One region of the Lysinibacillus sp. C5.1 genome, then DNA from elsewhere that is predicted to be linked to it. Evidence: riboswitches for the same ligand, from Rfam matches in the RefSeq annotation. Region 1 holds a riboswitch; the other holds the start of a gene.
What was found. Region 1 has a riboswitch for cyclic di-AMP ahead of I5435_RS15060 (TrkH family potassium uptake protein). Riboswitches for the same ligand answer to the same signal wherever they lie in the genome.
Positions count from the first base shown of each region.

Region 2: it holds a riboswitch for cyclic di-AMP, as region 1 does, so the genes downstream of both, I5435_RS01175 (APC family permease) here and I5435_RS15060 (TrkH family potassium uptake protein) in region 1, are expected to answer to the same signal.

Region 1 is NZ_CP066226.1:3,084,734-3,088,954, forward strand. Features, by position in the region: gene I5435_RS15050 (NfeD family protein) at 1-1,109, opposite strand, end outside; gene rpsU (30S ribosomal protein S21) at 1,462-1,635, opposite strand; cyclic di-AMP (ydaO/yuaA leader) riboswitch at 1,891-2,033, shown strand; gene I5435_RS15060 (TrkH family potassium uptake protein) at 2,162-3,499, shown strand; gene I5435_RS15065 (potassium channel family protein) at 3,525-4,181, shown strand.
Region 2 is NZ_CP066226.1:241,805-246,025, forward strand. Features, by position in the region: gene I5435_RS01170 (Nramp family divalent metal transporter) at 1-862, opposite strand, end outside; cyclic di-AMP (ydaO/yuaA leader) riboswitch at 1,182-1,327, shown strand; gene I5435_RS01175 (APC family permease) at 1,502-3,325, shown strand; purine riboswitch at 3,544-3,645, shown strand; gene I5435_RS01180 (xanthine phosphoribosyltransferase) at 3,777-4,221, shown strand, end outside.

The sequences.
Region 1 (4,221 bases):
GTCGTTGTTGCATCCATCAACACTAACTTGTTTAAAACATGCATTTTTTTACCGAAAAATTTCATCAGGACCACCATTCCTATTATGGCTACTACAAGTGCAATAACGATCGCTATAATCATTTGTGTTATATTCGCACCTGCTAGCAGCAAGCTAAGTATTATAAGCACACCACCTAAAATACCAACAATGCCTCCGGGGACAAAAAATTCTGCGATAACGAGGGCTAGCCCTGCGATGAAAAGTAACAATGTTTCATATCCTGCAAAGCCTGCCACCATATGACCGAAGAAAAATAATCCGAGAGCTGACAACCCCATTATACCCGGAACGCCAAATCCAGGCGAATAGAGCTCCATAACAAGCCCTAAACTAGCAACGGACAACAAAATAGGTATAATTAGCGGGTTCGTAATAAAACGAGCAATTTTTTCAGCGAATGTTGGCTCAATCGGTACAATATCACTACCTTTTAGCCCCGTTACCGCCAAAAGCTCTTGAAAGTTAGCAACCGTTCCTTCAGAATAGCCGACCTTTTTTGCTTCTGCAGCAGATAATGTCAATAAATTATCTCCCCCAGCACGATATTCTGGCAAATTAATCTTTGGATCAGCCATTGCTAATGCATATTTCGGGTCACGTTCAGATGTTTCGGCTGCTGCCTGCATTTGTGCTAACCACGCACTATGCGCCTTATTGTCCGCTGCATTCCCCACTGAATCGATGACAGCCGCTGCGCCAATTGTTCCATTTGGTACCATATATATTTCATCTGCATGTAAGGCTAAAAAAGCACCAGCGGAATGCGCATCTTTGTTAATAAAAGCAATTGTACGAATTTCTGTGGCATCCATAAGCATGGCGATGTCACTAGCTGCATTGACGAATCCACCCGGCGTATGTATCTCCAGTACAATCGCTTCTGCATAATTTTCTTCTGCCTCTTTAAAAGCTCGTTCCAAAAATGCGTGAAGTCCACGTTCTACTTCATCATGAATCGGTACGTGGTAAACCTTGCTACTCGCGAAAGCTGTAGTCAATGGAAACGCTACCAAAACTGTCATCCAAATGATGATGATATAGCTTAGTATTCTCCTTTTTTGTCGCATCTTTTTCCCTCCCTTCTAACATGCTTCTCTACTGTATATACGAGAGACTTTGTAATAAGTTTCACAAAATATTGTTTATTTTTATTATACAGTGAAATTTTAATGAAAGGTTGTTTTTTATCTTCGGTTGGATGGATTTAATAGTTGTGTTGATAATGGATATGAAAAAACCGAATGAAATCTTGAGTGACTTCATTCGGCCTTTTTTTCGAATATGTACCGCAAAATGGAGCATCATGCAAAATACCCAGAATTAATCGCTAGTGCAATTAATTCCAGGTATATCATTGTCTGCTCAGTGAATCATACAATTGCGTGTTTTGAACGTAGGGATTTTTAATGGGAAATTAAATTACCACTTACGTTTACGTGCAGCTTCTGATTTCTTTTTACGTTTTACGCTAGGTTTTTCGTAGAACTCGCGCTTTCTAACTTCTTGAATTGTACCACTTTTTGATACAGTACGTTTGAAGCGGCGAAGAGCATCTTCAAGCGATTCGTTTTTGCGAACGACAGTTTTTGACATCTCTCTTTCCCTCCCTCCGAACACACGTCAATACACAATCGAATTAGGCTAATAACTAACTGTTGTGTACTAAAAAATTATACCGTATTGTCTTTTAACGGTCAATAGAAAGTATTCGAAATAGTTCAGAGAATTTTTTACACCCACTTTGTCCGAATTTTATAGCGCTTTAACGTGAACAATAAGGTGAAGAAATTTTATTTTAAATAAGGGCTTTACAAAAAATATTAGTTGGGCGTAAAATAATCCCATTCAATTTCATAACAGCCAAATCTCAAATTTTTTGTGAGTACGGAGGACCCAATATTTTGGGGTTAATTCTGCATATGTAGAAGGGATGAGTTCTCTTTCGCCATCCTACCCGTCAGCTAACTTCGTCGGCTAAAGCGAAGGAGGTCATAAAGACCACCATTCATTAGTTTTTTTGTGATGCCCAATCCAACATTCTAACCATGAGGGTCTTTTTCTTATGCCCAAATATGGATATGAAAGGCTCACATGTTTTGTAAACAGTTAGGAGACATCGATGAAAAAATTGATACATTATTTAAGTCCACCAAAAATTCTTGTACTTGGTTTTGCCATTATTATTTTTATTGGGGCATGTTTGCTCACTTTGCCGATTGCTACAGAGGATGGAAATGGCCTACCTTTTTTAAATGCCTTGTTTACTGCTACTTCCGCCACATGTGTAACAGGTTTAATTGTAGTTGATACAGGAGACACCTTTACAATGTTTGGTGAAATCGTTATTCTGGCTCTTATTCAAATCGGGGGCTTAGGATTTATGACTTTTGCAACATTATTATTTTTGTTGTTAGGGAAAAAAATCTCTTTAAAAGAAAGGCTATTGTTAAAAGAAGCCTTTAATAATATTTCGATGGCTGGTCTTGTGAAATTGGTGAAAAGAATTTTGTTATTTACAGCACTTATTGAACTAATTGGAGGGCTTATCTTATCGATTCGATTTTCATTTGATATGCCGATTGGCAAAGCCATTTACTTTGGTTTTTTCCACTCGATCTCGAACTTTAATAATGCTGGCTTTGACTTAATGGGAGGGTTTCAAGGTTTAACAGCGTATGTAGCTGATCCATTTGTTGTGTTAACCATTTGTGCGCTGATTACAATTGGTGGTTTAGGGTTTATCGTCATGAATGAGTTATATGAATATCGTGAAACAAAGCGTCTTTCGGTCCATTCTAAAATTGTATTATCAGCCACAGTTATTTTAACAGTGGGTTCTACCCTTTTAATATTTTTATTTGAATATAGCAATAGTAAAACAATTGGTGATTTAACGGGAATGGGTAAAATTTTAGGCTCTTTCTATCAGGCTGTTACACCAAGGACTGCTGGATCGAATACTTTACCTATCGGAGATTTGACTCACTCTACATTGTTTTTAACTATTTTATTGATGTTTATCGGAGCAGGGTCTGGTTCTACCGCTGGTGGGATTAAAATAACAACGTTTGCCGTTTTAGCTGCTACGCTTTGGGCGCAAATTAGAGGGAAGGAAGATGTTGTTTTATTTCGTCGTAGAATTGTGATTGAAACCATTTTAAAGGCATTAACCGTGGCAATGTGCGGGATGGTCATTGTGGTGTTTGTCACCATCTTTCTTAGCATTACCGAACAAAAACATAGTTTTATGATGTATTTGTTTGAGGCTACATCTGCCTTTGGTACTGTTGGACTTTCCATGGGGCTAACTCCTGAATTGACGCCTGCTGGTCGTATACTCATTATTTTAACAATGTTTGCTGGTAGACTTGGTCCTCTAACGATTGCTTTTGCTATTACAAAACGACGAAAGCCAGAAGCTTTCCATCATCCAAAAGGAAATATAATGATCGGTTAATTAAATTCAAGAGGAGCTAACGACTATGACCATCAATCAATATGCCATCATCGGCTTAGGTAGATTCGGAGTAAGTGTTGCTAGAAGATTACATGAAGCTGGCCAACAGGTGCTTGGAATCGATATTAACGAGGAGCGGGTTGAAGATGCCGAGCTTTATGTAACACATGCAGTCGTTGCGGATACGACTGAAGAGAAGGCGCTAACCTCCATCGGAATAGGAAATTTCGACTGTGTCATTGTTGCTATAGGTAACGATATGCAATCCAGTATTTTAACTGTTTCATTGCTAAAAGAACTTGGCATAAAAAAAATTATTGCTAAAGCGCTTGGGAAAAGACATGGGCAAGTATTAGATAAAGTAGGCGCAGATTGGATTATTTATCCTGAACGCGATATGGGTGAGCGAGTAGCAAATCAGTTGCTCTCCCCTAATATGTTAAATTATATTGAGTTATCGAAAGACTATAGTATAGAAGAAATAATGATTCCTCCCAAAATGGCTAATAAAAATTTACGCGATTTAGATCTACGTGCTAAATACAATGTCAGTGTTATTGCCATTGTAAGAGGAGTAGATATCATTATCTCTCCATCTCCAGAACAATTAATTGAACAAGAAGATATTTTAGTCATGATTGGTCATCGTAAAGATATTGCGCAATTTTCCAATATTGAATAGGCTAATTAGCAAAATGAGAAAAAGTGTTAGATTGACTACC
Region 2 (4,221 bases), 1.8 Mb from region 1:
CGTTATAGGCAATGTCTAAATCCTCAACTACTAATCCTTGCGTATGGAACACCGCTGCTGCAATAATCAGCATGCTCATATTAATCGCGCCGGCAATAATCATTGCAATTACAATATCAATAAACTCGAAACGGAAAATACGTCGTTTTTCATTATCATTACGACCAATAACGCGATTTTGTGTTAAAGAAGAATGTAAATAGATTGCATGCGGCATAACAGTAGCTCCTAAAATACCTGTTGCAAGTAATAGGGAATCGACTCCATCGAAATGTGGTGTCAGCATTCCGAGTGTCACTTCACCCCAATTTGGTTGGGCTAAAAATGTCTGGAACGCAAATGCGAGCACTACAATTAGCACCATACCAGAAATACCAGCTTCGAAGGCTCTAAAACCTCTGCGTTGTAGCTCTAAAATGGCGAATGAGCCGACTGCCGTAATTAGTGCCGCTGGTAGCATTGGGATGTTAAATAATAAATATAGACCGAGGGCAGCACCGATAAACTCTGCAAGATCAGTTGCGATAATTACAAGTTCAGCCTGTATCCATAAAAATATTGAAGTTTTTTTAGAAAAGTTCTCTCTTGCTATTTCCGGCAAATTCTTTCCTGTTGCAATGCCAAGTTTTGCTGATAAAGATTGAATTAGTACAGCCATTAAGTTGGAAAAGGCAATAACCCAAAGAAGTAAATAACCGTACTGTGAGCCAGCCGTAATATTTGTGGCAAAGTTGCCGGGATCTATATAGGCAACCGCTGCAATAAATGCCGGACCTAGAAAGGGTAAAATCCGTTGCCAGCCTTTTATGTCGCCATCTAAAACAGCTTCGGCTGCCGACTTATTAATCGGTTTATAGGCCATGTTGTTCCCTCGTTTCAAAAAGTATCGTAAGTGAAATAAAGTTTCCTATAGGAAAATAATGATACTACTATTCTATAGCTAGAACTGAAAAATGTGAAGAAGTTTGCTCAATTTTTTTAGCATTGCCAAAAAACAAAGGGAAATCACTGCTGAAATGAGTTAAATCGCGGATAAAACCATGGAAATCAGCAAAAATAATCCGAAACGTATACCAGTAATGGGCTTCTACATATAAGGAAAAAATTTACGAAAACCGTATAATCTGTTCTTTACTTTTTATTAATACAGGCGTAATATGACATCATTATAAAAGTTTCAAATTTCTAAATCGCTGAAGCAACTAAACGCGGGGGACCCAATTTTGATGGATTGTCTCTACAATTCTTGGGGTGAATCTCTTTACAAGAGTAGGGCTACTCAGGCCCGAATCCGACAGCTAACCTCGTAAGCGTTAAGAGCAGAAAAGTTGGAGCTTGTCAGACGTTACAACGTCTACAAGTCGTATTTAGTGATGACTTGTAGACGTTTTTTGTTGTCATTTGGCACCCAAAGCCCCAGTAGCTAGAAAGAGCGATTATGCAAAGGTGTAATTGATTTAGAAAGGCGAAACACACTCTAAAAATCTAGAAGGTGTTAAAAATGAAATCCTCATTCAAACGTTATGTTATCGGTAAACCATTGAGATCCGATGCATTAGGGGAACAAAAGCTTAGTAAAACAAAGGCATTGGCTATATTATCATCTGATGCATTGTCATCAGTAGCATACGGACCAGAGCAAATTTTACTTGTGCTCATGACAGTAAGTACGGTTGCCTTTTGGTATTCGTTACCGATTGCAGCAGGTGTAGTGGTGCTACTTGTGGCACTCACGTTATCCTATCGACAAGTTATTTTCGCCTATCCACATGGTGGTGGAGCATATGTAGTGTCCCGCGAAAACTTAGGCGTTAATGCAGGTCTTGTAGCGGGTGGGTCATTACTCGTTGATTATATTTTAACGGTTGCAGTAAGTGTTTCTGCGGGGACAGATGCTATTACCTCAGCATTCCCAAGTTTACATGCTTATAATGTACCGATTGCAGTGTTTTTTGTTATTTGCCTAACACTATTAAATTTACGTGGTGTTACAGAATCAGCATCCGTTTTAGCGTATCCCGTATATTTGTTCGTTGTTGTGATGTTAATGCTTATTGGAATAGGTATCTATAACGTCGCAACGGGGCAAGTTCCTGCTGAGTTGCATCCAAAAATCGGGACGCCAGTTGCGGGCATTAGTTTGTTTTTATTATTAAAGGCTTTTGCTTCAGGAAGCTCGGCATTGACGGGCGTAGAAGCGATATCCAATGCTATCCCGAATTTTAAAAGCCCTGCACCAAATAATGCAGCGAAAACGCTATTAGCAATGGGGAGTATATTAGCCGTGCTGTTTATTGGTATTGTGGGCTTAGCCTATTTCTACGGAGTTGTACCGAACGCTCAGGCAACGGTTGTCTCACAAATTGCCGAAGCGAGTGTTGGACGCAATGTATTTTATTATATCGTGCAAGGTACGACAGCTATGATTTTAGTGCTTGCTGCCAATACGGGTTATTCAGCCTTCCCTTTACTCGCAGTCAATTTATCAAGAGACGGCTTTATACCAAGAATTTTTCAAATTCGTGGAGATCGCCTTGGCTATTCTAACGGGATTATGATGCTCGGATTAGCAGCGATTGTCCTTATTGTGTTGTTCGATGGTGCTACAGAGCATTTAATTCCTCTTTATGCAGTAGGTGTCTTTATACCATTTACATTAGCGCAGACTGGAATGATGCGAAAATGGTGGCGTGAAAAGCCAAATGGTTGGGTGATGAAATTCGTTATAAATACAATAGGTGCAGCCATTTCCTTTGTAGTGGCGATGATGTTCTTTGTTACAAAATTACCTCAAGTATGGCCAGTATTTATCTTTTTACCAATGATTATTTGGATGTTCCATCGCATTAAGCAACATTACAATGCAGTCGGAGAGCAACTACGACTAAATGGAGAAGCATTGCCGATAGTAGATGGAAATGTTTTTATTGTACCGGTAGCGGGGATTACGAAAGTGGTAGAAAATTCACTGCATTATGTGCAATCATTGAATGTAGAAAAAATTATAGCCTTTTATGTAGCATTTGATCAGGCTGATGCCAAAGCTTTTGAAGAGAAGTGGAAGGCATGGCAACCCGATATACGTCTCGTTACGTACTATTCGCCATATCGAAGCATTACGCAACCTTTAAAAAAATTTATTGATAAGGTAGAACACCAATATGCGAAAACGGGCTATCAAGTAACTGTGGTCATTCCACAGTTTTTACCGAAGAAAGGTTGGCATCATATGCTACACAATCAATCGAGTCTATTAATTCGTACATCGCTGTTATTTCACAAAAATGTCGTCATTATGACAGTACCTTTCCATTTATCTAAATAATGACTAGCAAGGTCGAAAATAGTCTGATATAATCAGAGCATTGATTGCAAAACACGAACGTTTACCATGAAATAATGTGTAAATACCATTAAATTCCGAAAATTTAAACTTTTTTCAGTGGTAGATATAAGCATCTGCCGAAAGAAGATATGCATCTGCTTATTATGCATATTCATATTGAAATTATAAAAATGGATATTTATAATAAGAAAGTTCAACCAGCTTAATACTGTTTCACTCATATAATAGCGAGAATATGGCTCGTAAGTTTCTACCGATTTACCGTAAATGAATCGACTATGGGTAGCATTGCTTTAGAAAAACTCATACTAGCGATGATGTTTTCTATTAGTTTCGACGTTTTTGCGCTGAATGCCTTGCTCCACTCGTAGATGAATGGAATCAAAGTATTCAGCGTTTTTATTATTTTATGAAAGAAGGAAAAGCAGCAATGAAGTTATTACATGACAAAATTATGCAGGAAGGTAAAGTTTTATCTTCGTCTGTATTAAAAGTTGATTCTTTTTTAAATCATCAAATCGATCCACAGCTTATGAAAGAAATTGGGCACGAGTTTGCAAATCGCTTCTCTGATGAAATTATTACAAAAGTGCTAACAATTGAATCTTCAGGAATTGCACCTTCTGTAATGTTAGGTCTTGAAATCGGTGCACCGGTAGTATTTGCCCGTAAACGTAAATCTTTAACATTATCAGACAATCTCTATTCGTCAAAAGTACATTCTTTCACAAAAAACGAAACGAATGATATTTCAGTATCTTGTAATTTTTTAAGTGAAGATGACAATGTTTTAATTGTTGACGATTTCTTAGCAAATGGTGAAGCGGTAAAAGGCTTACTAGATATTGCAGCGCAAGCAGGGGCTCATGTTGTCG